DNA from 2 places in the Cellulomonas sp. KRMCY2 genome. Region 2 is predicted to be linked to the other one. Evidence: riboswitches for the same ligand, from Rfam matches in the RefSeq annotation. Region 2 holds a riboswitch; the other holds the start of a gene.
The links. A riboswitch is a leader RNA that binds a small molecule or an ion and turns the genes downstream of it on or off. The one in region 2 is predicted to bind thiamine pyrophosphate.
Positions count from the first base shown of each region.

Region 1: it holds a riboswitch for thiamine pyrophosphate, as region 2 does, so the genes downstream of both, thiC (phosphomethylpyrimidine synthase ThiC) here and K415_RS0107810 (thiamine ABC transporter substrate binding subunit) in region 2, are expected to answer to the same signal.

Region 1 is NZ_JAGF01000001.1:2,346,333-2,359,275, reverse strand. It holds gene K415_RS0111340 (bifunctional diguanylate cyclase/phosphodiesterase) at 1-2,025, opposite strand, end outside; gene K415_RS23505 (helix-turn-helix domain-containing protein) at 2,190-2,567, shown strand; gene K415_RS0111335 (cupin domain-containing protein) at 2,567-2,935, shown strand; gene K415_RS0111330 (SCO4226 family nickel-binding protein) at 2,992-3,240, shown strand; one part of gene K415_RS23500 (IS5 family transposase) at 3,424-3,972, opposite strand; one part of gene K415_RS23500 (IS5 family transposase) at 3,974-4,267, opposite strand; gene K415_RS0111315 (IS1380 family transposase) at 4,520-5,872, shown strand; TPP riboswitch at 6,061-6,167, shown strand; gene thiC (phosphomethylpyrimidine synthase ThiC) at 6,213-7,814, shown strand; gene thiM (hydroxyethylthiazole kinase) at 7,817-8,719, shown strand; gene thiE (thiamine phosphate synthase) at 8,724-9,353, shown strand; gene thiD (bifunctional hydroxymethylpyrimidine kinase/phosphomethylpyrimidine kinase) at 9,350-10,174, shown strand; gene K415_RS0111290 (MFS transporter) at 10,325-11,635, shown strand; gene metE (5-methyltetrahydropteroyltriglutamate--homocysteine S-methyltransferase) at 12,058-12,943, opposite strand, start outside.
Region 2 is NZ_JAGF01000001.1:1,602,813-1,619,397, forward strand. It holds gene K415_RS0107750 (Na+/H+ antiporter subunit D) at 1-1,323, shown strand, start outside; gene K415_RS0107755 (Na+/H+ antiporter subunit E) at 1,320-1,913, shown strand; gene K415_RS0107760 (monovalent cation/H+ antiporter complex subunit F) at 1,910-2,302, shown strand; gene mnhG (monovalent cation/H(+) antiporter subunit G) at 2,299-2,685, shown strand; gene K415_RS0107770 (ROK family transcriptional regulator) at 2,759-3,916, opposite strand; gene K415_RS0107775 (extracellular solute-binding protein) at 4,116-5,411, shown strand; gene K415_RS0107780 (carbohydrate ABC transporter permease) at 5,416-6,372, shown strand; gene K415_RS0107785 (carbohydrate ABC transporter permease) at 6,369-7,211, shown strand; gene K415_RS0107790 (glycoside hydrolase family 66 protein) at 7,208-8,905, shown strand; gene K415_RS0107795 (alpha-glucosidase) at 8,902-10,722, shown strand; gene K415_RS0107800 (DUF4235 domain-containing protein) at 10,731-10,976, opposite strand; gene K415_RS0107805 (hypothetical protein) at 11,073-11,510, opposite strand; TPP riboswitch at 11,621-11,740, shown strand; gene K415_RS0107810 (thiamine ABC transporter substrate binding subunit) at 11,829-12,995, shown strand; gene K415_RS0107815 (iron ABC transporter permease) at 12,997-14,706, shown strand; gene K415_RS21595 (ABC transporter ATP-binding protein) at 14,883-15,959, shown strand; gene K415_RS0107825 (GNAT family N-acetyltransferase) at 15,960-16,585, opposite strand, start outside.

The sequences.
Region 1 (12,943 bases), 740 kb from region 2:
GATCATTCCGGTGACGAACGAGCGATCGATCTTCAGCCGCCGGACCGGCAGTCGCTGGAGGTACGCCAGCGAGCTGTGGCCGGTGCCGTAGTCGTCGATCGAGAGCATCACGCCGAGCTCCGAGAGTGCGCTGAGGACCTGCATCGAGCGCCGTAGGTCGACCATCGCGGTGCCCTCGGTGATCTCGAGCTCGAGCGATCGTGCCTCGACGCCATGTCGAGCAAGGGCCGCGCGCACGTCACCGACGAGGCCGGGGGCTAGCAGGTTGCGTACCGACAGGTTCACTGCGACCGTCAGGTCCAGGCCTTCGCGCCGCCAGCGCGCGCACTGGTGCAGCGCGCTGTCGAGCACGTACTGCGTGAGGGGGCCGATGAGTCCGATGTGCTCGGCCGCGGGGATGAAGGCGTCCGGTCCCAGCAGCCCGTGGCGCGGGTGCTGCCAGCGCACGAGGGCTTCGACCCCGAACACGCGCCCGCTGCGGATCTGGAGCTGCGGCTGGTAGTGCACGACGAGGTCGGCGTGTTCGATCGCTTCGCGCAGCTCCGCGATCACCATGGGCGCGAGCGTGCCGCCCTTCGCCATCTCGATGCCGTAGCGCGCTGACCGGTCCGACCGCGCCCTGGCGGCCGACAACGCCGCGTCCGCTCGGAGTAGCGCGACCGCCGTTTCCGGTCCGTCTTCGGGCAGGACGAGGGCTCCGACACTCACCTCGACCGAGACGGACAGGTCGGCCAGGTCCAGGGGGAGCTCCAGGGCCATTCGGATGCGCACCGCCTCGCAGTAGGCCTGCTCACCAGTGGTGATCGACGGGTCCAGGACCCCGAACGTGTTGCTGCCCATCCGCGCCACCAAGGCGCCCCCGCCGGTCAGCTCGCCCAACCGGACGCCGACCGCGTGCAGGATCGCGTCGCTCGTGCGGGATCCGAGGGTGTCGTTGATCTCGGAGGACCGCTCCAAGTCGATCAACAGGAAGCCCGCGACCTGCCCGTGCGCATCGCTGAGGAGCCCGTCGAGCCGATCGACGAAGAGTCGGCGGTTCGCCAGACCCGTCCCGTAGTCGGTGTCCGCGAGCAGACCGAGCCGGTCCGCTTGGTGCTCCAGCTGGCGCACGATGCGGACCATTCGGACAACAAGGAGCGGCACCATCAAGCCTGACGAGATCAGGACTGCAGCGTTGTGCGGCGGGACGCCAGCGATCACTTCGCCGGCGAGGAGGGCCGGTCCGACAGCTACGGCGGCCGCTAGCGCCACCATCCGAGGCACCGACAGCCTCCCGGCGCGCTCGGGTGCCGGCGCGGACAGTGCGCGCATCGACGGGTGCAGGGCCGCCGCACCCATCAGCACGTAGGAAACCAGCCACCCGAGGTCGAGCAGGTGCGTATGGGCGGCGATGGCGGGCACGAACACCCCCGCCGCGAACACGCTGTCGGCGACCAACAATGCGCCGAACGAACCCGCGACCAGACGGGACGCGCTGTTCCACACCCTCTCCGCCATGGCAAGCCGCACGAGCATGGTGAAGAGCAGCACGTCACCCAGCGGATACGCGACGCCGACGACCCGGGTGAGCATCGGCTCACCGTCGGCGGTCCAGGTCGGCTCGATCAGGAACACCCAGGAGAGCAGACCGAGACCGACCATGAGGATTGCGGTGTCGAGGAGCACGGCCGAACCGCGTGCAGGGCCGCGGCTTCGCACGAGCACCCACAGCCCGCCGGCAAAGAGGGGGTATGCGGTGAGGTAGAGCGCGTCGGCCGGCGAGGGGAACGGCTCGATCAGCGCCACGTGCTCATACCAGCCGTACAGCCCGTCCGCCGCGACCCAGGTCACGGTACCGGCAGCCATCAGGTACCACGCGACGGGGTGGGCCGGCCGGTACCTACGAACGCCAACCATGATCGCGGCAGCGCCGGAGACGCCTATCAGGCAGTAGACGACATCACGGCTCACCCCGAGCGGCAGCGCGACGCAACCCGCGGCGGCCAGGACGCCGAGGAACAGATAACGGCGCCAAGACGCCTTCACTGCACAGCCACAGCACTTTCATCGGCATTTCGCGGCCGAAGGTGAGGGCTTTCGGGGCTCATCGGACATCCGGTAGGGGCGCGGCTCGCCGGTGAGCGCGGTGCGGGGTCGTCGCGGTTGGTCGTGGACGGCGGCTGCGCCGGCTGCATGACGTTCCCGGAGCCGTGCCGGTGGTGGTCCGGTGGCGCCAGCGCACGTGGCGGTGCCCCGACCCGGGGTGTCCGGTCGGGGTGTTCGTCGAGCAGCACCCCACTCTGGTCGCGCCCCGCGGGTCGCTTAGCTGCAGGGCCGTGACCTGGGCGATCACTCAGCTGCGCCACGAGCACGCCACAGTCGCTGGCCTGGCGCGCCAGCTGGGAACCTCGTGGAAGACGGTGTGGCGTGCGGTCCGACCCCGGTCGGTTGAGCTCGCCGACGACGAGTCCCGGCTCGAGCGGGGTCGGCTCGGGTGGGGCACCCTTCAGGATGGTGATGAGCCCCATTGTTCGATGTCGGGCACCGGCGTAGGTTCGAGTGCACCACGCGATCGAGGAGGCTTCTGATGGCTGGACTGGAGTTGAAGAGTTTCGATGCACCCGATGACGTTCGGCCGTTCGCGGACAAGGGTGAGGCGCAGGTTGTGACGCTCGCCGGCAGTTCGGTGCTCAAGGCTCGGTTTGAACCGGGCTGGCGGTGGTCTGAACACCTCCGTCCCGTCGCCGGCACCGACAGCTGCCAGTCACCCCACTTCCTCTACGTGCTCTCCGGGCGGATGCACGTGGTCATGAACGATGGCACAGAGGCCGAGGCCGCACCCAACGACGTCGTGCGCATCGAACCTGGCCACGACGCCTGGGTCATAGGGGACGAGGCATGCGTCGTCGTCGACTTCGGGGCGTCCCCCGCCTACGCCTCTCCCCACAGCACCTGATCCGGAGTAGAACCGGTGCTAATCGGGCACCGCTTGCCCCTCTGGAGGTTCTTGCCATGCCCAAGTTCATGGACGTTCACCACGGGATGCACGGCATCACCCCCGAGGCCCTAAAAGCCGCGCATCAGGCGGACCTCGACATCCAGGGTGACGAGGGGGTCGACTTCCAGAGGGCGTGGGGTGACCCTGACTCCGGGATGGTCTGGTGCGTTTCGGAGGCACCCAGTGCCGAGGCGGTCAAGCGCATCCATGAGCGCGCCGGTCACCCGGCCACCGAGGTCTACCCGGTCCCGGTGGAGGTCTAGCCTGACTCGTGCCACCCTCGGCGCCCGGATGTGACGGCGGACCGCTGACCTGCTGATTCGTCTCGCGGGTGGGCGGAATCGAACCGACTTGGGCCGCACCGGCTCCAAGGCCACGGGTGCCGGCAAGGGGTCGGTCAGCCCGCCAAACCCTGGAGCACGGGCGGCCCCTGGATCGCTCGCCCACTAGGCCGTGTTGACTAAGTCGGTCTTGATCCAGATGAGGGTGGCAGCGAGCTGGATCGCGGCGCGGTAGCTGCGGGCGGTCTTGTCGGTGCGCATCGCGATGCCGCGCCAGCCCTTGAGCGTGTTGAAGCACCGTTCGACGACGTTGCGGCCGCGGTAGCGGCGGCGCTGGTCGGGTCCGAAGTCGATCGGCCGTCCGGGCTTCTTGCGGCGGTGGGCGATCTGGTCGTCTCGTTCGGGGATCGTCGCGGCGATCCCGCGGGCCCGTAGCCAGGCGCGGTTCGCCTTGGAGGGGTAGCCCTTGTCGGCCAGGACCCTGTCCGGGCGGGTGCGGGGGCGCCCGGCTCCGGCCCGCGGGACGCGGACCTGGTCCAGCGTGGCGGCCAGCATCGTGGTGTCGTTCACGTTCCCGCCGGTGAGCACCCAGCTCAGCGGGCGGCCCTTGCCGTCGGCGACAAGGTGAACCTTGCAGGTCAGGCCGCCGCGGGAGCGACCGATCGCGTGGTCAGGCGGTTCGGCCCACGGATTCTTGTGATTCGCCAAGGCCCCCTGTGTCCCGGGTTAGGGTCGCGCCGTGCTGGTGGACGCGGGTGATCGTCGAGTCGATCGAGACCACCCAATCCAGGCTTCCCGCCGCGTCGGAGCGACGCTGCACCTCGGCCAGAAGCCTCGCCCAGGTGCCATCGGCGGCCCAGCGCGTGAACCGCTTGTAGATCGAGTTCCACTTACCGAACCGCTCCGGTACGTCCCGCCACGGCGCCCCGGTGCGGTACTTCCACACCATGCCCTCGACCGCCAGACGGTGATCGGTCCACGGACGCGAACGTCCCGAGGCCGCCGGCATCAGCGGCTCCAGGACAACCCACACCTCATCAGAGATCTCACGACGCGCCACCGGTCAAGACTCCCCGAACAACCCCCGAAACCTCTTGATCAACACGCCCTAGGTGGCGTTAACCTCGCCCTTTCACGGCGGTGGCGTGCCGAGGACGTGAAAAGTGCTCCTGACCAGGGATGATGTGGCTTGTCGAGGGCCGTATCAGTCCAGTTCGAGGAGCACCTTCCAGGTGAAGAAGCGTACCGGTTTCTACCACGGTTGACCGTTGACGCCGACGGCGGGTCGGCGGTCGGCCAGGCCGGCGGGGTGCTGCTGACCTCGACCGTGCGGGCCGCTGGTCTGGATGTCGAGTTGTCCCGGGCGTTGGCGCCGTGGCGGTCGCCGTCCGCGACGCACGACCCGGCCAAGGTCCTGCTGGATCTGGCCATGACCCTCGCCCTGGGTGGGGACACCTGCTCGGACCTGGCCGTGGTCCGCGCCGAGCCTGCGATCTACGGTTCGGTGGCCTCCGACCCGACGCTCTCACGGGTGCTGGCCCGGCTGGCCGGCGACGCGGACGCGGCCCTGGCCGCGATCAACCGGGCCCGGGCCGCCGCCCGCGCGAAGGTCTGGAAGGCAGTCGGCGTCCACGCTCCAGACCATGGCCGCGACGCCGCGCACCCGCTGGTCATCGACATCGACGCGACCCTGGTCACGGCACACAGCGATAAGCAGAACGCGGCGCCGACATTCAAGCGGGGGTTCGGGTTCCACCCGTTGTGCGCGTTCGTCGACCACGGGCCCGAGGGGACCGGGGAGCCGGTCGCGGTCCTGTTGCGGGCCGGGAACGCGGGTTCGAACACCGCCGCCGACCACCTGCACGTGATCTCGCAGGCGCTGGCACAGATCCCGGGGGCCACCCGCGGCAAGTCGATCCTGGTCCGGATCGACGGGGCCGGCGGGTCGCACAAGGTCATCGAGGCCCTGACGAGGCGACGGCTTGCGTACTCGGTCGGGTTCACCCTGCCGCAGAACACCCCTGACCTGCTGGGGCTCATCCCCGAGCACGTGTGGGCACCGGCCTACGACGCGGTCGACCAGGTCCGCGACGGCGCGTGGGTCGCCGAGCTGACCCACCTGATGGACCTGTCCGCCTGGCCGAAGGGGATGCGGGTGATCGTCCGCAAGGAACGACCCCACCCCGGCGCCCAGCTGCGCTTCGAAGACGTCGACGGCATGCGGATCACCGCGTTCGTCACCAACAGCACTCAAGGCCAGCTCGCCGACCTCGAGCTGCGCCACCGGCGCCGAGCCCGCTGCGAAGACCGCAGCCGCATCGCCAAGGACACCGGCCTGAACAACCTGCCGTTGAAGTCGTTCGCCGCGAACCGGATCTGGTGCGCCGTCGTGGCCCTGGCCGCCGACATCACCGCCTGGATGGGCATGCTCGCCCTGACCGGGCACGAGGCCCGGCGCTGGGAACCCAAGACCTTACGGTTCCGACTCTTCACGATCCCGGCGACCCTGGCCCGCTCCGGGCGGCGCGTCCGCCTGCACCTGGCAGCCCGGTCGCCCTTCGCCCCGCTGCTCCTGGCCGGGCTCTGTCGACTCGGAGCACTGGCTCCCGGCTGACACCGAACACCACCGCCCCGACGACCCCGAGCACACCCCCGGCCACTGGAACCGGCGCCCAACCCGCACGACAGCGGGCCGCCGTGTCATACCCACCGGCCAGAATCAGCAACCAGCACGACCATCGAGCCGCGCCAGACCCTCACGCCCGAGACCTGTGAAAGATCGAGGCTAGGCTGTGGGTGTCAGTCAACCACCGCGGGAGTTCGCACCAGTGAGCTGAGAGGACGGCTAGGGCCGTCGACCGTTGAACCTGTCCGGGTAATGCCGGCGTAGGGAGAGCATCACGATGCGCCAAGATGACGCTACAACTGTGTCCGCTGTGACCACGGGTCCTGTCATGGGCAGCACGAAGCGATTCGAACTTGTCGCCGGATTCCCGGGGATGAGTGTCCCGCTCCGGCGAGTGAACCTGAGCAACGGTGAGCACTTCGACCTCTACGACACCTCCGGGCCATACACCGACGAGAGCGCCGTGATCGATCTGGTGGCCGGGTTGTCCAAGACGCGAGACGGGTGGGACCGCCCCCAGGCCATTGACGGGGCTGCCACGCAGCTGGTCTGGGCAAGGTCCGGGATCATCACTCCCGAAATGGCCTATGTGGCCGCCAGGGAGGGGCTACCGGCAGGACTTGTCCGCGACGAAGTAGCACGGGGCCGGGCTGTCATCCCGGCCAACCACAGGCACCCAGAGAGCGAGCCGATGATCATCGGCAAGGCGTTCTCTGTGAAGATCAATGCGAACATCGGCAACTCCGCGGTCACGTCCTCCATCGCTGAAGAAGTAGAGAAGATGGTGTGGGCCGCCCGGTGGGGCGCGGACACGCTCATGGACTTGTCGACGGGTAAGGACATTCACCTGACCCGCGAATGGATTCTGCGGAACTCGCCCATCCCGGTGGGTACGGTGCCCATCTATCAGGCTTTGGAGAAGGTCAAAGGCGATCCCACCGCGTTGACCTGGGAAATCTACCGCGACACGGTCATCGAGCAGTGCGAACAGGGCGTTGACTACATGACGGTCCACGCCGGGGTCCTGTTGCGGTACGTGCCGCTGACAGCCAGGCGCGTCACCGGGATCGTTTCCCGCGGCGGTTCGATCATGGCGGCCTGGTGCCTCGCGCACCATCAGGAGAGCTTCCTGTACACGCACTTCGTCGAGCTCTGCGAGATCCTTCGACGCTACGACGTGACCTTCTCCCTCGGTGACGGGTTGCGCCCCGGATCCATAGCCGACGCCAATGACGAAGCCCAATTCGCCGAGCTGCGCACGCTGGGGGAACTCACCAGGATCGCCAAGTCCCACGGTGTGCAGGTCATGATCGAGGGCCCCGGACACGTCCCCATGCACAAGATCGTGGAGAACGTCCGGCTGGAGGAGGAGCTCTGCGAAGAAGCGCCCTTCTACACGCTCGGCCCCCTGGCCACCGACATCGCCCCGGCCTACGACCACATCACCTCGGCCATCGGCGCGGCAATGATCGCCCAGGCCGGAACCGCCATGCTGTGCTACGTCACACCCAAAGAACATCTGGGCCTGCCGAACCGCGACGACGTGAAGACGGGAGTCATCACCTACAAGATCGCCGCCCATGCGGCCGACTTGGCCAAACAGCACCCGCGCGCCCAGGAACGTGACGACGCGCTCAGTCGAGCCCGTTTCGAGTTCCGGTGGAATGATCAGTTCGCGTTGTCCTTGGACCCGGACACGGCCCGCAGCTTTCACGACGAGACACTTCCGGCGGAACCCGCAAAGACCGCACATTTCTGTTCCATGTGCGGGCCGAAATTCTGCTCCATGCGCATCTCGGCCGACGCAAGAACCTATGCGGGAGACAACGGGCTCTCCAGCCTGGAAGCGATTGACGCCGGCATGGCCGACAAGTCCGCAGAATTCGCTCGCATGGGCAGCTCGGTATACCTGCCGTTGCAGGCGATCTAGCCATGGCCGCCGCACCGCTGCCCGAGCCGGAGTCTCGGGAAATGGGAGGGGAACACGCTGTATCGCAGCGCCCCGACGGGACGGGTCGGGGCGCGCTCGCTCCACCGCGCGTTCGCGCGTCCGCTGATGATGCGATCCGCGTTCTTGACGAGCTGCGCCGGCGCGGCCCCCTCGTGCACTGTATGACCAACATCGTCGTGGCCGGCTTCACCGCGAACGTCTTGCTGGCTGTCGGCGCGTCACCGGCGATGGTGGAGAACTCCGAAGAGTCCGCAGAGTTCGCCCAAGTCGCGGACGCGGTCCTGGTGAATCTCGGGACCCTTTCCCCCGACAAGGTCACGGCGATGCGCGCCGCCGTTGCTGCCGCCGCACGGGCGGGCACCCCCTGGGTTCTGGATCCGGTCGCGGTCGGGGCCCTGGCGTACCGGACCCGGTTCGCGACCGAGCTGCTGGCCAGCGGCCCCGCAGTGATCCGCGGCAACCCATCGGAGATCCTCTCGCTCGCCGGTGTGACGGATTCGGCGGGACGCGGGGTGGACTCCACGTCCGGCTCGCGAGACGCCCTTGAGCGGGCCATCGAGCTTGCCCGTCGGCAAGGGACCACGGTCGCTGTGAGCGGTGCCATCGACTACATCACCGATGGCGCCGTGGTCCTGGACGTGCGCACCGGTCACGAGATGATGACCAGGGTGACCGGCGTCGGATGCGCCCTGGGGGCACTGGTCTCGGCGTGCTGCGCGGTGGAGCGCTCACCACTCCTGGCCGCGAGCGCGGCGACGACGATACTCACCGTGGCCGCCGAGGTCGCAGTCAAGCGGAGCGAGGGCCCGGGTAGCTTCGCGGTCTCCTTGCTGGACGCCCTGTACAGGCTTGACTCCGCAGCCCTTCGCACGCACGCGGGTTGAAGCCATGGCCCTTGACCTTACGGTGTACCTGGTGATCGGCACCCAGCCATCTGGTCCGCGCGGGACGCTCGCCACCGTGGACGCCGCGGTCCGCGGCGGCGTGGGCGCGGTGCAGCTGAGAGACAAGCAGGCGTCCGGACGCGAGCTTCTGGCGCTCGCCGTCGAACTGCTGGGCGCGCTGAGCGGCTCAGGGATCCCCCTGCTGATCAACGACCGACTTGACGTGGCCCTCGCGGCCGGCGCGGACGGCGTCCACCTGGGCCAATCCGATCTGGACGTGCACCACGCGCGGCGCCTCGCCGGCCCGCGCTTCCTCATCGGTCTGTCCGTCTCGCGGGCCGAGGAGATCGCGCAGGTGCACGCCCTGCCCACCGGCACCGTGGACTACCTCGGCATCGGCCCCGTGTTTCCCACCACGACAAAGCCGGATGCCCGGGCTGCCCTGGGACTCGACGCGGCAGCCGCCCTGCGCAGCTGCACAGACCTGCCGTGCATCGGGATCGGTGGCATCAACCGTCACAACGCGCCCTCGGTCTGGGCGACCGGGGTCGACGGGCTGGCCGTCGCGTCAGCGATCTGCGCCGCCCCCGACCCCGGCGCCGCAACCGCCGCTCTGCGCAATGGCCGCCCATGATCGTCCATGCGCTGAGCATCGCCGGCACCGACCCCAGCGGCGGCGCCGGCATCCAAGCCGATCTGAAGACCTTTTCCGCCTTGGGCGTGTACGGCACGACCGTCATCAGCGCGCTCGTCGCCCAGAACACCATGGGGGTCGCGGCGATCCATCAGGTTCCCGGTGACTTCGTCACCGTGCAGCTGGAGAACCTGTTCGACGATGTTCGCATCGACGCAGTGAAGATCGGCATGCTCGGCACCGCCGACGTCATCGGGGCGGTCGCGGCCGCCCTCAGGAGGCACCGTCCCCCGTACATCGTGCTGGACCCGGTCATGGTCGCCACAAGCGGTGACCGGCTGCTCACCGCCGATGCAAGGAGAGCACTACGAGAGGAGCTGCTGCCCGTCGTCGACCTGATCACCCCGAACCTGCTGGAGGCCGCCGACCTGCTCGGCGCGGACGAGGCCACCAGCGAGGACGAGATGTTCGGCCAACTTGAAGGACTCCAGCGGCTTTGTCCCGGTGTGCTCATCAAGGGTGGCCACCTCAACGGCCCCGAGAGCGTGGACCTGCTCCAGGTTGACGGGAAGGTCACCCGCCTGCGCGCCGCCCGCGTGCCGACGCGCAATACCCACGGCACCGGCTGCACCCTCTCCGCCGCAATCGCCGCGCTACGCCCCCAACGGCCGGACTGGACCAGCGCGGTCGCTGACGCCAAGGACTACCTGACCGGCGCACTGCTCGCCGCGCACGCCCTTGACGTAGGTCACGGGCACGGCCCGGTACACCACTTCCACGCGCTATGGCCACGAGGACGACCCCGCTCAGCAGCGTCCTGACGGACCGGACCCGGCAGCGTCGGCCGCATCCACGACGGCGGCGCCCGCCGCACGTCGGCCACCGAAAGCGCCTGCCCTGGCGTACACACCCGAGAACGCGAGCCCCGGCGAGGGGCTCTGGCTCATGCCGTCGAAGAAAGGGAGCATCCGATGTGCCCGCAGCTCGAACATGCAACAACCCTTGAGACCCGATCGAACCCGGAGGGCGCTGCGATGCCCCTTGCGGCCAAACGTGCTGTACGAGGCGGAGTACTTGGCAACTACGTCGATCAATTCGACATATTCCTGCCGATCATCGCGCTGGCCCCCGCCGCCGCAAGTCTCTACGGCGCCGAGAATGTGGCGACGAACGCAGGCCTGATCTTCGTCGCCACGTTGATCGGACGCCCACTCGGCGCTGCGATCTTTGGTCCGGTGGCCGATCGGATCGGCCGGACCACCACAACGAAGATCACGATGGCAGGCGTCGCCACCACAACCCTGCTTGTCGCTCTGGTACCCGGCCAGGCGCTGCTGGGCCCCGGTACCCTCATGTCGATCCTCGCGCTGCGCCTCCTGAGCGGGGTCTTCATCGGCGGTGGATACACGTCCGCCGTGCCGCTCGCGATGGAGTGGACAGTCCCGCGCCGGCGCGGCCTCGTCAGCGGTTTGATCATGTGGATGTCACCGTGGGCCAACGCCTCGATCGCGATGCTGGTCTTCGTTCTGCTTGGCGTATTGGGCGCGGACAGGTACAGCGCATGGGGCTGGCGGATTCCGTTTCTCCTGGGCTCGCTGATGGCGTTTGCCATGCTGATCTACTATCGTAAGTACGTTTCCGATGCCCCGGTGTGGAAGCGCACTGCCAAGGTACCGAACCCGCTCCAGGACATCTTCGTCGGTGCGAATCGCCGCCCGCTGCGGCAGGTATTCGTCATGATGACCGGGATGTGGCTCTTCACCAACATGGCGCTCGCGGTTCTCACCGGCCAGCTGAAGACCGACGGACACCTCTCCGATCAGGGCGTTTCCTTCACCATGATGTGTGCGACGGTGGTCTCGGCCATCGCCATGGCCGGCTGCGGCCATCTCTCGACCCTCATCGGACGGCGCGTCTTCTTCATCGGCTTCGGCGTTCTCTCCACGATTCTGGCGCCAATCGTCTACCTGGCGATCTTCCATCAGACAGCTCAGGCGGCGCTCGTGCTCCTCGTGGTGTCGCTGCAGATTGTCACGGTGTCCGTCTATGGTCCGATTGCTGCCTACCTGACCGAACGCTTCCCGACCGCAGTGCGCTCGAGCGGGTACGGCCTGGCATACAGCCTCTCGATCGTGCTGCCCGCCCTGTACCCGTACTACCTGCCGCCGCTGCAGCAGGCCCTCGGGGATCAGGAGGCCGTGGCCGCCCTGCTGGCACTCGCGGGCCTCCTAGTCGCGATCGGTGCGGTCGCCGGCCCGGAAACGGGTACGGTGGCGAGCTGAGGTGGTGCCGAAAGGGCTGCGCAGGTCTGCACGGATGGCACGTTCGCAGCACGGCTCGCCCATGACGAGCGCCCCGTGAGGACGGCGAGCTGGTCGCTGGCCACTGACTCGAAGGACCCTGCCCGTAGCGGTCCTGGACCCCCAGCAAGACCATGGACAGGCACCCGGTGATCAGCCCCACCGACGAGCAGGGGCGCGACGACGACGGCCGTGCCCATCAGGGGCACCGGGCGCCACCGGCGCACTGCGGTCGGCGAGAGGGCGAGGCCGCTGCGGCTCCCCGCATCGTCACTGCCCTCTGACCCCCTGTGCTCGCCATCCGTGCAGGACGGATGGCGAGCACAGGACGACACGCAGTCGAAGGCGTCGTCATCCCGACGCTGTGGTCACGCCGTCCGGGCTCGGCGCGAGCTGACCCGCTGTCATTGCAGCGTCGCTCGGATTCGGCGCGTCGCCGCGACAAGGTGGCGCAGCGCGGGCTCGACCTCGGCGTAGCCGCGGGTCTTCAGCCCGCAGTCCGGGTTGACCCACAGCCGCTCACCGGGCACCGCACGCACCGCCTCGGTGAGCAGGGCGACGATGTCGTCCTCGCTCGGCACCCGCGGCGAGTGGATGTCGTAGACCCCCGGCCCGACGGCACGTGCGAAGCCGGCCGCCTGCAGGTCGCCAAGGATCTCCATCCCTGAGCGTGCCGCCTCGATCGTCGTCACGTCGGCGTCCAGACCCTCGATCGCGCTCATCACGTCGCCGAACTCCGAGTAGCAAAGGTGCGTGTGGACCTGCGTGGTCGGTGCGGCCCCGGCGGTGGCGAGCCGGAACGCGCCGACCGCCCAAGCCAGGTACGCCGAGCGCTGCGCCTCCCGCAGCGGCAGGAGCTCGCGCAGCGCGGGCTCGTCGACCTGCACGATGTGGGTGCCCGCTGCCTCGAGGTCCCCGATCTCGTCGCGCAGTGCGAGAGCGACCTGCGACGCAGTCTCGGCCAGCGGTTGGTCGTCGCGCACGAACGACCACGCCAGGATCGTGACGGGGCCGGTGAGCATCCCCTTGACGGGCTTGGTGGTCAGACCCTGGGCGTAGGTGGTCCAGCGGACCGTGATCGGGGCGGGCCGGGACACGTCCCCGTGCAGGACGGGCGGCCGCACGCACCGCGAGCCGTAGGACTGCACCCAACCGTGCTGCGTGGTGGCGAACCCGTCGAGGTGCTCGGCAAAGTACTGCACCATGTCGTTGCGCTCGGGCTCGCCGTGCACCAGCACGTCCAGGCCGACGTCCTCCTGCAGCGCGATGACGCGGGCGATCTCCTCGCAC
Region 2 (16,585 bases):
TCGACGCTGATGCTCACCGTCTCGTCGGCGGTGACCCTCTGCGTGCTCATCTACTCGATCGCCCAGGGTGTCGAGGACGGCGACGCCGAGACCCCGATCGCGATCTTCCACCCGACGTACCTCATCCTGACGGCCGGCGTCTCGAACGCCTTCCTGTCCGGTGACCTGTTCAACCTCTACGTCGGCTTCGAGATCCTGCTCGCGGCGTCGTACGTGCTGATCACCCTCGGTGGCACGGGTGAGCGGATCCGGGCCGGCACGATCTACGTCGTCGTCTCGCTCCTGTCGTCGGTGATCTTCCTGCTGGCGATCGCCCTGGTGTACTCCGCGACCGGGACGGTCAACCTGGCCCAGCTGGGCGAGCGGCTGCCCGACGTCGATCCCGGCATCCAGCTCGTCCTGCAGCTCCTCCTGCTGCTCGCCTTCGGGATCAAGGCGGCGATCTTCCCGCTCTCGGCGTGGCTGCCCGACTCCTACCCGACGGCTCCCGCGCCGGTGACGGCGGTGTTCGCCGGCTTGTTGACCAAGGTCGGCGTGTACGCGATCATCCGCACCCAGACCCTGCTGTTCCCCGATGGCCGGCTGGACGACCTGCTGATGTGGGCGGCGCTCGCCACCATGCTCGTCGGGGTCCTCGGCGCGGTCGCCCAGAACGACATCAAGCGGCTCGTCTCCTTCACGCTGGTGAGCCACATCGGCTACATGATCTTCGGCATCGCCCTGTCGAGCGAGGCGGGCCTCGCGGCGGCGGTCTTCTACGTCACCCACCACATCACCGTGCAGACCGCCCTGTTCCTGGTCGTGGGTCTGATCGAGCGCCGGGGTGGCTCGACGTCGCTCGACAAGCTCGGCGGGCTGGCGAAGATCGCGCCGGTCCTGGCCATCCTGTTCTTCGTCCCGGCGATGAACCTGGCCGGCATCCCGCCGCTGTCCGGCTTCCTCGGCAAGGCCGGGCTGCTGCAGGCCGGCGTCGCGCAGGGCACGCCGTTGTCCTACGCCCTGGTCGGCGGCGCCGTCGTGACCTCGCTGCTGACCCTCTACGCGATCGTCAAGGCCTGGAACAAGGCGTTCTGGCAGACGGCGCCCGACGAGCCGGCGCCGATGCGGCTCCCCCGCGGGATGGTCGGCCCGGCTGCCGCCCTGGTCGGCTTCGGCCTGGCGCTGACCGTGCTGGCCGGGCCGCTGATGAGCTTCACCGAGCGGGCTGCGGCGACGTTGCGCGACCCCGGCCAGTACATCTCCGCGGTGCTGCCCGACGGCGGCCGTGGCGCCGGTCTGTCGGATGACGTCGCCGAGGACGCCGGGGCGGGGGACAACCCATGAGCCTGCACCCGCGCCGCCGCGGCTTCCGGTTCCAGGTCGCCGCAACCCTGTGGATGACAGCCGTCTGGGTCCTGCTCTGGGGCGACCTGAGCGTGGCCAACGTGCTGGCCGGGGCGACGGTCGGGGTGGTCGTCGGCCGGGTGTTCCGGATGCCCTCGGTGGACTTCCACGGTCGGGTGCACCCGCTGTCCCTGCTCTACCTCGCCTACCGCTTCGTCGTCGACATCGTCGTGGCGAGCGCCCAGGTCGCGGCCCAGGCGCTGATCCCGGGCCGCGTCCCGCACAGCGCCGTGGTCGCGGTGCAGCTGCGCAGCCACTCGGACCTGTACCTGACCCTGACCGCGGAGCTCTGCACGCTGGTCCCGGGCTCGGTCATCGTCGAGGCGCACCGGATCACCGGGATGCTCTACGTGCACGTGCTCGACGTCGGGACCGCGGGCGGGATCGACGCGGCCCGGCAGCACGTCCTGGACACCGAGTCGCGGGTCCTGCGGGCCCTGGCCTCGGACGCCGAGCTGGCCGAGGCCGGCCTGACCCGGAACCCACGGGGAGCCGGCGTCCCGCGCGGCGACCGGGGGGTGGTGCGGTGAGCATCGTGGTGACGGTCTGCGCCGGGCTGCTGGCGGCCGCCGCGGTCCTGGCCCTCGTCCGGGCCGAGAAGGGCCCCAGCATGCTCGACCGCACGCTCGCGCTCGACATCCTGACGAGCACCATCGTCGGGGCGATCGCGCTCGAGGCGGCGTGGTCCCGCCGGATCGACACGGTGCCGATCCTGGTGGTGCTCGCGTTGGTCGGTTTCATCGGGTCGGTCACGATCGCGCGCTTCGCCTCGGTCGAGCCCGAGGGTGAGGGCCGCATCCTGAGCCGCGAGGAGATCGCAGCGCTCGAGGCCGAGCGGATCGCCACCGAGGACGCCGAGCGGGCTGCGACCGACGACGAGCACCACGGTGGGGGAGCCCAGGGGGAGGTCAGGACATGACGGTGCTCGACACGATCGCCGACGTGCTCGCCGCGGTGTGCCTGCTGGGCGGCTCGTTCCTGTCCTTCGCCGCGGGTGTCGGTGTGGTGCGGTTCCCCGACCTGCTCGCCCGGATGCATGCCGCGGCCAAGCCGCAGGTGCTCGGCCTCCTGCTGATGCTGGCGGGCCTCGGGCTGCGGCTGCGCAACGGACCGATCGTCTGGATGCTGGTCCTCGTCGCGCTCTTCCAGATGGTCACCTCACCGGTGGCCGCGCACATGGTCGCGCGGGCCGGGTACCGCACCGGGAAGGTGCGCCGGGAGCTGCTCGTGGTCGACGAGCTCACCCGCGACCTCGAGGCCGCCGCCTCCCCGGCCGCACCCCCTGACGCGTCGGACCGGTAGCCCCGGCCCGCGGCCGCGTGGGCCCGACGCGTGGGCCCGACGCGTGGCGGCGGGTGATCCTCGTGCGGCGGCGTCAGAAGTCGGCGGCGCCCATGCCGAGCACATACGTCTGGATCGCCAGCACGGCGGCCCCACGACACCACTTACGGGTGTCGGCGAGGTGCACCACGGTGTCCACCGGTGACGCGCGCCGGTCGCGGTCCTGGCTGATCCCGTCCCGGACCGCGTCGGCCGCGACCTCGGCGAGACGGGCGCCTTCGCCGCCGATCAGGACCCGCTCGGCGAGGGTCAGGTTGGCGACCGCGGCGATCAGCCGGCCGAGCCCGTGCCCACCCTGGTCGATGATCGTCCGCGCAGCGGGATCGCCGGCCTCGGCCAGGTCGAGGCAGGTGTCGTAGTCGACGGGTCGGCCGAGCGCCTCCGAGAGGAGTCGCGTGATCGACGGCATCGTCAGGATGCTCTGCGCACAGCCGCGGTGCCCGTCGGGGCACAGCGGGCCGAGCGGGTCCAGCGGCCAGTGGCCGACGAGGCCCACGCCCGAGTCGGGGCCGAGCACGATCCGGTCGTGGATGACAGTCCCGTAGCCGACTGCCGCGCCGAGGGTCACGATCGCGAACCGGTCGAGGCCGCGACCGGCGCCGAACCAGTGCTCGAACTCGGCGAGGGCGGTGAGGTCGTTCCCGACGACGGTGGGCAGTCCGGTCCGCGCCTCCACGAGGTCTCCGAGCGGGACGTCGACCCAGTCGAGGAACGGCGCCCGCGCGACGGTGGTCGAGTCCAGGACGAGACCCCCGAGCCCGATGCCGAGGGCCGTGACCGACGGGACGGCATCGGCGAGCTCGCGCGTCAGGGCGGCGAGCGTGTCCGCCACCGCCGCCGGGGCACGGGACGTCAACGGGGCGTCGGCCTCCGCGGCGACCTCGGAGCGTAGGTTCGTCGCGACCCCGAACGCCCGTTCACCAGTGAGCTTGATGCCGACGAAGTGGTGCGACTCGGCGACGACGTCGAGCGGGCGCGAGCCCCTGCCGACCCGGCCGGTGGGCTGCTCGTCCGCCTCGACCAGGAGCCCGGACGCGAGGAGGGGGCCGCTGAGCCTTGTGAGCGAGCCCTGGGAGAGGTCGAGCCGCCGGGCGACCTCGGATCGTGAGAGGGGGCCGAAGCGCAGGATCTCGAGCGCGACGGCGCGAGGGGCCCCGCTCTTCGGCGGCCAGGGTGGTGGCGTCACGTGCACGGGGGCGGGCCCTCCTCGTCGATGTGCCGTCAGGATGTCACGAGGGTTACTTCAGGTCAAGAAGCAACGACGGCCCACCGATCGCCGGAAGGCGGCTCTTGACGGCTAATTGCTTTTGCGGTAGAAACAGTTCGACGGCATTGGACGACCCTTCCGATCGCGCTGCATGCCGGACACCTTCCAGGAACGGAGTTCCGCAATGAAGCGCTCCTTGACCGCCCTGACCGTGACGGCTGTCGTCGCGGCAGCAGCCCTGACCCTCACCGGTTGCTCGGGATCGACGCCCACGGAGGACGCCGCCGGTGCCACCGCCGGCACCGACCCGGTGGCCCTCACCATGTGGGGCACCTACGGCAACGGTGGCAACACCGCCCAGACGGACGTCCTGAACGACACGTTGATCCCGTCGTTCGAGGCCTCCCACCCGGGGATCACCGTCGAGTACGTCGACATCCCGTACGACTCCCTCAAGCAGAAGCTCACGACCGGCGCGGCCGCGGGCGAGCTGCCCGACCTCGCCCGCGTCGACATCGGCTGGGTGCCGCAGTTCGCGTCGCTCGGCGTCCTGGCCTCGCTCGACGAGACGATGGACGACTTCACGACGTTGGCCGACGCCACCTACCCGGGCTCGCTGGCGACCAACGCCTGGGACGGGCACTACTACGGCCTCCCGCTCGACACCAACACCCGCGTCCTGGTGACGAGCCAGGCGGCCCTGGACGCCGCAGGCATGAGCGCGTCGCCGGCGACCTTCGACGAGCTCGAGACGATGGCAGCGAACCTCGAGGGCACGGGCATCGCCCTGTTCGCCGACTCGGGGCTCCAGGGCTGGAACGTCCTGCCGTGGATCTGGTCCGGCGGCGGCGAGATCACTGACGAGGGACTGACGACGTCGTCCGGCTACCTGGACAGCGCGGCGAGCGTCGCGGCGGTCCAGATGCTCGTCGACCTCTACCAGGCCGACGCGATCCCGAACCTCATCACCGGCAACTCGGGTGCGACGTCGACGTCCGACGGCCTGCCCTCGACGCAGTACGCGACGATCCTCGACGGCCCCTGGATGCGGGACATCTGGACCGGTCAGTACCCCGACTTCACGCCGATCTACGCGCCGGTCCCGGCCGGTGACGGCGGCTCCGTGTCCGTCGTCGGTGGCGAGGACATCGTGATCCCGGCGAGCTCGTCGAACCAGGACGCCGCCGCCGAGTTCGTCAGGTTCACCCAGAGCGACGAGTTCCAGCTCGCGATGGCGCAGGTCGGCCAGATGCCCGTGGTCGAGTCGGCCGGTTCCGCTGCGGCACAGGCGGACCCGTTCTACGAGCCCTTCGCGACCCAGCTCGCGACCGCGAAGCCCCGGCTCGCGATCCCCCAGTCCTCCGAGGTGGACACGATCCTGTCGACCGAGCTGACCCCCGCGTTCGACGGCTCGACGACGGTGCAGGTCGCGCTGACCCGCGCGGCCGAGCAGATCGACGCACTGCTGGCGAGCAGCTGATTTCATGCTCGACAGGACCCAGTCGGTAGCCGTGCGTGCGACGGAGTCCGTCTCCGTCGCACGCACGGTGCGGCGGCCACGACGTGCGATCCACGTCACGCCCTATCTCTTCCTCGCGCCGGCCCTGGTGCTGTTCTGCGGCTTGATCGTCTACCCGATGATGCGGGCCTTCCAGATGAGCCTGTACGACTGGAAGGTGCTCGCGGGGGCCACCAGCACGTTCATCGGCCTCGACAACTACTCGCGCGCGATGGCCGACCCCACGTTCTGGCGCGGCCTCGCGAACAGCGGGTTCTACATGGCCCTGTCGGTCCCGCCGCAGATCGTCATCGGCCTGCTGATCGCGATGCTCCTCAAGGCGAAGAGTCCGGCGCAGCCCGTGTACCGCGTGCTCTTCTACCTGCCGGTCGTGACGAGCTGGGTCGTCGTCTCGCTCCTGTTCAAGTACCTGTTCGCGGACAACGGCCTCATCAACTACGTGAGCGGCGACCTGCTGCACCTCGGCGACGGGTCGACGTCGTGGCTCTCGAGCCGGTGGACGGCGCTGATCGCGATCTGCGCGCTCGGCGTCTGGAAGGGCATCGGCTGGTCGATGATGATCTTCCTCGCTGCACTGCAGGGCGTCCCGAAGTCCCTCGAGGAGGCGGCCGTGATGGACGGCGCCAACCGGTGGCAGCGGTTCCGGGTGGTGACCCTGCCGGCGATCAGGCCCGCGCTCGCGTTCGTCGTCGTGATGCTCGTCATCGGCGGGTTCAACGTCTTCACGTCGGTGCTCCTCATGACTGCCGGCGGCCCGGGTGGCCAGACCGAGGTGCTGCTCACCTACATGTACCGGCAGGCGTTCACCAACCTGGACTTCGGCTACGGCTCGGCGATCGCCGTGCTGCTCACCGTGGTCGTGTTCGTCCTGTCGCTCGTCCAGATGCGACTGTTCAAGAGCGGTGGCGAGGACGAGAGATGAGCACCCTGCACCGCACGCGCCCGATGGCCGCCGTGCTGCGTCACGTCCTGCTGACGGTCGGCGCCGCGATCATGCTGACGCCCTTCGTCTACATGGTGTCGACCTCGTTCAAGAGCCAGGCGTACGTGCTGGCGATCCCGCCGCAGTTCGTCCCGGACCCGGCGACGGTCGACAACTACGTCCAGGTCCTGACCACCCAGAGCTTCGCCGCGTACTTCAGGAACTCGGTCGTCGTGTCGACCACCGCCACGGTGATCTCGGTCCTGCTGAGCTCGATGATGGCCTACGCGTTCGCCCGGTTCCGGTTCCCGGGGCGCGAGGTCCTCTTCCGCCTGGTCCTGTTGGGCCTGATGGTCCCCGCGATGATGTTGATCATCCCGCAGTTCATCCTGGCCAAGCAGCTCGCGCTCATCGACTCGCTGCAGGGCCTGATCGTCTTCTACGTCGCGGCATCCATCTCGCTCAACACGTTCCTGCTGCGCGGGTTCTTCGCGTCGATCCCGGCCGAGCTCGAGGATGCGATGCAGGTCGACGGCGCCAACGCCTGGACCCGGTACTGGCGGCTCGTCCTCCCGCTGTCGACGCCCGCCCTGGCGACCACCACGATCTTCACGTTCCTGGCCACCTGGGACGAGTTCGCCTGGGCGCTGACGATCATCAACGACCCGGGCAAGCGCACGCTCCCGCTCGCCATCCAGCTGTTCCAGGGGCAGAACGCCACCCAGTGGGGGCTCGTCTTCGCGGCGTCGGTCGTCGCTGTCCTCCCGGTGATCCTGGTGTTCCTGATCTTCCAGAGGTACTTCGTGCAGGGCCTGACCAGCGGAGCCGTGAAGGGATGACCATGACCGAGTCGTCGAGCAGCATCGAGTCGTCGAGCAGCATCGATGCGGGCCGAGTCGCCGACGAGCCGGTCGTCGAGCTGCTGCCGACGCGGGCCACCTACGCCTCGGCCGATCCGGTCCGGATCGAGGTGCGCGGGTTCACCGGTGACGGCAGCCTGACGGTCTGGACGCTCGGTGAGCGTGGCGCGTCGACCCGCGTGCCTGGGTCCGGCGTCGTCGACCTCGGCCTGCTGCCCGTGGGCGGGCACGGGGTCGAGCTCACCGTGGCAGCGGGCGGCGTCCACGCACCCCCGGTGGCGCGCACCGCGATCGAGGTCGCGGACGACGTCCGGGCACGGCTGCGCTACGGCTTCGTCGCCGACTACGCCCCGGGTCGCGACGCCGAGGCCGTCGCCGACATGGTGCGGCGCCTGCACCTCACGGGCATCCAGCTGTACGACTGGGCCTATCGTCACGCCGACCTGGTGGGCGGGGGCGAGGTCTACACCGACGCGCTCGACCGTCCCGTCTCGCTCGACACGGTGCGACGACTGGTCGGCGCGATCAAGGCGGCCGGCTCACGGGCACTCGGCTATGCGGCCGTGTACGGCGTCGGTCGCGCGGAGTGGTCCCGGTGGGAGCACGCGGCGCTGCTCACCCCGAGCGGGCCGCCCTACGGGCTCGGTGACTTCCTGTCGCTCGTCGACCCGGCCGAACCCGCGTGGCTCGACCACTTCACGGCCGATCTCGCGGCAGCGGTGGACGCGGTCGGCCTCGACGGGTTCCACCTGGACCAGTACGGCTACCCGCAGCGCGCCCTGCGTGCCGACGGCGTCGTCGTGGACGTCGCCGACTCGTTCGTGACGCTCGTCCAGGCCGTCCGCGAACGGCTCCCCGAGAGCCATCTCGTCTTCAACAACGTCAACGACTTCCCCACCTGGCGCACCGGCGCCAGCCCTCAGGACGCGGTCTACATCGAGGTGTGGGAACCGCACGTGACGCTCGGGTCGCTGGGGCACGTGGTCGGACGAGCCCGGTCCGCAGGCGGCGGGAAGCCGGTCGTGATCGCCGCGTACCAGCACGTCTACGACACCGCGCCGGTCGCCGAGGCGGACCTCGCAACCGCGTTCACCATGGCGACGCTGTTCTCGCACGGTGCGACCCAGCTGCTCGCCGGTGACGGCGATCGTGTCCTCGTCGACCCGTACTACGTCCGCAACCACCGGATGGCGGCATCCACCGCGGCGATGCTCCGGCGCTGGTACGACTTCCTCGTCGAGCACGACGCCCTGCTGCTCGACCCGTCGGTGGTCGAGGTGACGGGGTCCTACGCCGGCGCGTACAACGACGACGCCGACGTGGCCTACGGGCACGATCGGGTGACCGGTGACGCGATCCCCGGGGCCGTGTGGCGTCGGGCCACCCGGGTCGGGGACGCGCTCGTGCTCCACCTCGTCAACCTGGTCGGCCAGCGGGACACGCTCTGGGACGCTCCTCGCCTGCCGGTCGGCGAGACCGGGCCCGGGACGCTGCGGGTTCGCCGCACCGGGCCGGGTCGCCCCCGGGTCCGGGTGGCCGATCCGAGCACGAACCCGCGTCTGGTCGAGGTCCCGGTCACGCTCGACGGTGACCACGCCGTCGCCGCGCTGCCGGCTCCGACCGTCTGGCAGGTCGTCGTGATCGACGACGGCCCCGCCGGGGCCCACCCGTGAGCCGGCCCGAGACAGCGGCCTGGTGGCGCTCGGCGGTCGTCTACCAGGTCTACCCGCGCAGCTTCGCCGACTCCGACGGGGACGGCGTCGGCGACCTGCGTGGCGTGATCGACCACCTCGACCATCTCGACGACCTCGGCGTCGACGTCCTGTGGCTCTCGCCGGTGTACGCCTCGCCGCAGGCCGACAACGGCTACGACATCAGCGACTACCAGAGCATCGCCCCGGTGTTCGGCACGCTGGACGACTTCGACGAGCTCGTGGCGCAGGCGCACGGGCGCGGCATCCGGCTGGTCCTGGACATGGTCGTCAACCACACGTCGGACCAGCATCCGTGGTTCGTCGAGTCGGCGTCGGGTGCGGACAGCCCCAAGCGCGACTGGTACTGGTGGCGACGGCCACGCCCCGGAGCCGCCTTCGGGGAGCCCGGCGCGGAGCCGACCAACTGGACGTCGTTCTTCTCGGGTCCGACCTGGACCGCCGACGCCGCGTCCCGCGAGTACTACCTGCACCTCTTCTCGCCGCGTCAGCCGGACCTGAACTGGGAGAACCCGCAGGTCAGACGTGCCATCTACGACATGATGCGGTGGTGGGTCGACCGCGGGGTCGACGGCTTCCGGATGGACGTCGTGAACCTGCTCTCGAAGGACCCCGCGCTCCCCGACGGTCCGGTCCGGCCCGGTGAGGTCAGCGGTGACGGCTTCGCCTCCTACGGCCACGGCCCGCGGATCCACGAGTTCCTCCAGGAGATGCGGCGGGAGGTGCTGGCAGGCCGTGACGACCTGCCGTTCGTGATCGTCGGCGAGACCCCGGGGGTGACGGTCGACCAGGCGCGGCTCTACACCGACCCGGCCCGCGGCGAGCTGGACATGGTCTTCCAGTTCGATCACATGGGGGTCGACCACGGCCCGGGCGGCAAGTGGGACGTCCAGCCGCTCGACATCCGGGCGCTCAAGGCGAGCTTCCGGCGCTGGCAGGACGGCCTGGCCGACTGCGGCTGGAACAGCCTGTACTGGTGCAACCACGACCAGCCGCGCCCGGTGTCACGGTTCGGTGACGACGGCGCGTACTGGCGGGAGTCCGCGACTGCGCTCGCGACGGTGCTCCACCTCCAGCGGGGGACGCCGTTCGTCTACCAGGGCGAGGAGATCGGCATGCGCAACCGCACGTTCTCCTCGGTGGACGACTTCGAGGACATCGAGTCGATCAACCACTACCGGTCGGCGACGCTGCGCGGCGAGCCCCCGGCCGCGGTGCTCGACGCGTTGCGCAGGATGAGCAGGGACAACGCCAGGGCGCCCTTCCCGTGGGACGAAGGCCCGACGTCAGGGCTCTCGACGACGCCGCCGTGGACGCCGGTCGGCGCCGACGGTCGTGAGGTGAGCGTCGCCGCCGAGCGCGGGGTCAAGGGCTCGATCTACGAGCACTACCGCGCGCTCGTCGCGCTCCGGCACGCGGAGCCGGCAGTGGTGGACGGTCGCTTCGAGATGCTGCTGCCCGACGATGCCGCGATCTTCGCCTTCCTCAGGCGGTGGCACCGGACCGAGCTCCTGGTGGTCGCCAACCTGTCCGGGGTGCCGCAGACCGCGACGTTCGGCGAAGAGGTCGGCGACGACGAAGTGGTCGGCGACGCAGCGCGGGTCGGTGGACGAGCCGGGTCCTGGCCTGGTGCGGAGGTCGTGCTGACCAACCAGCAGAGCGACGACGCGGGCACCGGCGACCCGGTCTGGCTCGGCCCGTCACACCTGGCGTTGCGGCCCTGGGAGGCAGTCGTCCTGCGGCGGACGCACGGCGCAGGTGCAGCAGCCTGGCGCTAGTGCAGAAGTCAGTGCAGCAGCTTGGCGGCGCCTCGGGTGGCCATCACGCGGGACAGCGCGACCACCGCACCGGTGATCGCGGCGGCGGCGGCGATCTCGCCGAAGCGTGCGTCGCCCTCGTCCTCCGGCTTCGGTGGCTTGTGACCGACCGTCATCTTCCAGGCGCCGGCGATGAGCTGCTGGGCCGCCCAGGCCGCGGCCAGCGCGACCCCGAGCCCGACGAGCTTGGCGATCATGGACTGCTTGTCGGCCACAGGGACCTCCTGGTTCGGCGGGGGCGGTTCGGCGTGAGCGGTTCACTCGGGTTCACGGTCACGCTAGTGCGCGGGCCTGGTCGGTGCCCGCCGGTCTCAGGCGTCCTGGACCCACAGGTAGACGTCGAGCCCCGCCGCGTCGGCCTGGGTGGCGAGCCCGATGACGGCCTGCACGACGGGCAGCAGATCCTGCCCCGCCAGGTCCAGCTCCTCGGAGCCCGCCCACTCGGTCGCCACATCGCCCGGCAGGTCCGGGTCCTCGGCGACCCCGAGGTCGACGAGGACCTCGCAGAGGAACTCCGGCAGCCGGAAGAGCTGCTCGTGCTCGAGGTCGATCTCGGCGACCTCGAGATCGCCCGCGCCGAAGTGCACGGCCCGGGCCGCGACCTCACCGAGCACCTCGAGGTCGAGCGGGCCCATCGACGGCAGGTCGACGTGCGGCACGTCGCCGGGGACCGGACCGAGGTCGAGGGCGTCGGCGCGATGCAGCGCCTCGGCGTGGGTCGCGGCGAAGAGCTGGGCGAGGACAGCCATGGTTCCTCCTGGTGCGCTGGGCCGCCGCGACGCGACGCCCGGCGTCGGGCACCGCACCGCAGTGACGGTTCCGCATGGTCCGTACCCCGAGCGTATCCGGGTACTCTTGCGGCGAACGACAGGGGAGCGTCGTCCGGCGAGCCGGACACAGACGCTGAGAGTGCGGACATCCGCAGACCCTCGAACCTGATCCGGTTGGTACCGGCGTAGGGAGTCGGGACGTCTCTGACGTCGGCCCGGTCGTCACGTGGCGTGCCCGATCGGCGTGCCCCGTGACGCCGGTCGGCGTCCCCCTCCTGGACCCACGAGGAGGACGACATGGCGGGCACAGCCCACCGGCCGGCAGCAGCCGGCACCAGCACGCGCCACACACCCAGCACGAGACGCCCGACGACCCTGCGCCCGACGGCGATGCCGCTGCGCACCGTCGGGGCCGTGGTCGGCCTGCTCGCGCTCGCCGGCTGCTCGGCGATCGGAGCGGACTCCGGAGCGTCCGGCACCGACTCCACCGGCGGCACCGGCGGCACCGGCGGGACGGTCGTGCTGGTCACGCACGACTCCTTCGCCCTGAGCGAGGAGCTCATCGCCGACTTCGAGGCGACCACCGGCCTGACGCTCGAGCAGCGCGCACCCGGTGACGGCGGGGCCCTGGTCAACCAGCTCATCCTGACCAAGGACGCCCCGCTCGGCGACGTGGTCTACGGGATCGACAACACGTTCGCCTCCCGGGCGATCGACGAGGGCGTGCTCGACCCGTACACGTCGCCGGCCGCCGGCGAGGACTCGGCCCGCTACGCCGCGGACGACGAGGGCCACCTCACGGCGATCGACGTCGGCGACGTGTGCCTCAACGTCGACCACGAGTGGTTCGCCGAGTCCGGGGTGCCCGAACCGGTGAGCCTCGAGGACCTGACCGACCCGGCGTACCGCGACCTGCTCGTCGTGACCAACCCGGCGACGTCGTCCCCGGGCCTCGCCTTCCTGCTCGCGACGGTCGGCGCCTTCGGCGAGGACGGCTGGCTCGACTACTGGGCCGCGCTGCGCGACAACGGGCTCACGGTCGTCAGCGGCTGGTCCGACGCGTACTACGTCGACTTCTCCGGACCGTCGTCCGAGGGCGACCGGCCGATCGTGCTGTCCTACGCGTCGTCGCCGCCGTACGAGGTCGCCGAGGGCGCGACGTCGGCGCCGACCGGCGCGCTGCTCGACACGTGCTTCCGCCAGGTCGAGTACGCCGGGGTCCTGGCCGGCGCCGCCAACCCGGAGGGCGCCCGCCAGGTGATCGACTGGCTGCTCAGCGCGGAGGTCCAGGCAGACATCCCGGAGAGCATGTACGTCTACCCGGTGGACTCCTCGATCGGGCTCCCGGAGTCGTGGACGCAGTACGCGCCGCAGCCCACGGACCCGTTCACCGTGGATCCGGCGACGATCAGCGCGAACCGTGACGACTGGATCCAGCAGTGGACGGATACCGTGATCGGTTGACATGACCACCGGCCCCACCGGCCCCCGCAGCGCCGGCCGCTACCTCGCGTGGACCCTCGCCGTCGTCGTGCCGCTGGCCTTCCTCGGCGTGTTCTTCGCGCTGCCGGTCGGCACGCTGGTGCTGCGCGGCTTCGTGCACGACGGCACGCTCGACCTGTCCGGGTTCGCGGACGTCTTCGGGCGCCCGCGCACCTGGCGGATCATCGGCCTGACCGTCGGGCAGGCGACAGCGGCGACAGTCGTCGCCGTGCTGCTCGGCATCCCCGGGGCCTACCTGCTGCACCGCTGCGACTTCCGCGGCCGGGCCGCCCTGCGGGCGTTCGTCGTGGTGCCCTTCGTGCTGCCGACGGTCGTCGTCGGGGTGGCCTTCCGGTCGGTGCTCAGCGACTCGGGGCCGCTCGGGGCGCTCGGCCTCGACGGGACGTTCGTCGCGATCGTCGCCGCGCTGGTCTTCTTCAACTACGCCGTCGTGGTCCGGACCGTCGGCGGGTTCTGGGCGCACCTCGACCCCCGCACCGAGCAGGCCGCCCGGGCGCTGGGCGCACCACCGTGGCGGGCCTTCCTGACCGTCACCCTGCCGGCGCTCGGACCGGCGATCGCCTCGGCGGCGGCGATCGTGTTCCTGTTCTGCGCGACGGCCTTCGGGGTGGTCCTGGTGCTGGGCGGGACGAGGTACGGCACGGTCGAGACCGAGATCTGGGTCCAGACGACGCAGTTCCTCGACCTGCGCGCGGCCGCGGTGCTGTCCGTCGTCCAGCTCGTCGTCGTCGCCGGGGTGCTCGCGGCTGCCGGCCTGGCCAGGTCCCAGCGCGAGCGTGCCCTGCAGCTCGGCGCGGCCGACCGGACGGTCCACCCCGTGCGCCTCGCCCTGCGCGGTCCGCAGCGTCGCGCCGGCGACCTGCTCGCGGTCGGCGTGACCGGCGTCGTCGTCGTCGGACTGCTCGCCCTGCCGCTCGCGACAGTGCTCGTGCGCTCGTTCCACACACCGAGCGGCTGGGGGCTGGGCAACTACGTCAACCTGGGCACGACGGGCGGCGCGAACACCCTCAGCGTGACGGTCTGGGAGGCCGCGCTGACCTCGCTGCGGATCGCCCTGGACGCCACCGTGATGGCCGTGGTCGTCGGCGGCCTGGTGGCGCTGGTCGTCTCGCGCCGGCCGCGCGCGAAGGGGGCCCGGCGGGCCGTGCGGCTGCTCGACGCGGTGTTCATGCTGCCGCTGGGCGTCTCGGCCGTCACGGTCGGCTTCGGCTTCCTGGTCGCCCTGCACCGCCCGCTCGGGCTCGACCTGGACCTGCGCAGCTCCCCCGTGCTGATCCCGATCGCGCAGGCCGTGGTGGCGACGCCGCTCGTCGTGCGCACCGTGCTGCCCGTGCTGCGCGCCATCGACACCCGCCTGCACGAGGCGGCGGCCGTGCTCGGCGCATCGCCCGGCCGGGTGGTCGCGTCGGTCGACTGGCCGATCGCCGCGCGCTCCCTCGGCCTCGCGCTCGGACTGGCGTTCGCGGTGAGTCTCGGGGAGTTCGGCGCGACGTCGTTCCTGGCGCGGCCCGAGCGTCCGACGCTCCCGGTCGTCATCTTCCGCTTGATCGGACGGCCCGGGGCGGACAACCTGGGCATGGCGCTCGCGGCGTCGGTGCTGCTCGCCCTGATGACCGCGGCCGTCATGGCGCTCGCGGAACGACTGCGAGCCGGCGGGGCGGGAGACCTCTGATGGCACGCGGCAACCCCGGCGGCCGGCTCCGCGACCCCCGCCGGCACCCCCGACCCGATCTCCGCCCCGATCGGGCGAGGTCTCCGGGGCAGATCACCCCCGATACCTTGCCCGACCGTGATCGCGGGGCGGGCGGGGCGCTCGGGGCGGGCGGGGCGGACGGGGCGGGGCGCGGGCTGGGCGTGCGGGACGTCGTCGTGCACTACCGGGACGACGACGGCACGACGGCGACGGCCGTCGACGGGCTGAGCCTCGACGTGTCGCCCGGTGAGGTCGTCGCGCTCCTCGGACCGTCCGGCAGCGGGAAGTCCAGCCTGCTGCGGGCCGTCGCGGGCCTCGAGCCGATCTCGGCCGGCTCGATCACCTGGGACGGCGCCGACCTCGCGGGCGTCCCGGTCCACCGACGCGGCTTCGGGCTGATGTTCCAGGACGGCCAGCTCTTCCCGCACCGCGACGTCGCGCGCAACGTCGCCTACGGGTTGGAGATGGAGCACGTCGACCGCGCCGGCCGGCGGGCGCGTGTCGCCGAGCTGCTCGGGCTCGTCGGGCTCGTCGGGTTCGGTGCGCGCGAGGTGGCGAGCCTCTCGGGTGGGGAGCGGCAGCGCGTCGCGCTGGCCAGGTCGCTCGCCCCGCGGCCACGCCTGCTCCTGCTCGACGAGCCGCTGTCAGCCCTGGACCGTGCGCTGCGCGAGCGGCTCGCGGGGGAGGTGCGGGCCGCGCTCACCCGGACGGGCACGACGGCGATCTTCGTGACCCACGACCACGACGAGGCGTTCGCGGTGGCGGACCGGATCGCGGTGATGGACCTCGGCCGGCTGCTCCAGGTCGCGCCGCCGGCCGAGCTGTGGCACCGACCCGCATCGCGCCGGGTGGCCGAGTTCCTCGGCTACGAGGCCTTCGTGCCGGCCGGCGCACCCGAGGCGGTGGCCCTGGCGCAGCCAGGTTCGCCGGCGCGCGCCGATGACGACGTGCTGGCCATCGGCCCCGGCTCGCTGCTGCGTGCCGACGACGGCGTGCTCGCCGGCCGCGTGGTGCGGTCCGGCTTCCGGCGCGGTGTCGTCGAGACCCTCGTCGACGTCGACGGCATCGGGCAGGTCACGGTTGTCGAGCCGAGCCGGGCGTACCTCACGGGCGCCGCACCGGAGCCCGCATCCGGTGCGGAGCTCGCCCCGGCATCGGGTCTGCCCGTGCCGGGGGACCGCGTCCGGCTGCGGCCCGATCCGGCCGCGATCGCCGTCGTGCCCGGCTCCTGATCAGGTCAGGCGGAGCTGCCACCCGCCGGAGCCCCCTGCAGGCCGGAAACCGAGCGCTGCGTTGATGGCGAGCATGTGGCTGTTCTCCTCGGCGTTCCAGGTGCCGATCCGACGGACGGTCGGCTTCCGGGCGACCAGGTGCTCGAGGTTCGCTGCCTTGACCAGCATGCCGAGCCGGCGCCCGCGGTGCTCGCGGAGCACGAGGGTGTCGTGCTGATGGACGACCTGGTCGGTCCAGCCGAGGCAGACGAACGAGGTGTACGCGGCCAGTGTGCTTGACGGCGTGTGGACGGCCGCGGTCGTGAGCTGGCGTCGTCCCCGGCTGCGCAGGAGGTCCTCGCTCGCGCGCACGCGCTCGGCATCCCATGGGGCCTCCGCCGCGTCGAAGCCTCCGAGCGGTGCGTCCGTGCTCATCCGGGTCTTGAGCACGGCGAACTGGTCGACCAGCTGGTCGGGACATGCGTCCTCCCAGGTGGCGAGGCGATAGTCGGCACCGGCGGAGGACTCGGCACGTGCGCGGTGCACGGCCAGCCGGTCAGCGTCGAGCGGCACGTCGAGGATCGAGTAGCGCTCGACCTGCGCGAGGGTGAAGCCGCGCGTGAGGGCGAAGCGGACCGACGGATCCG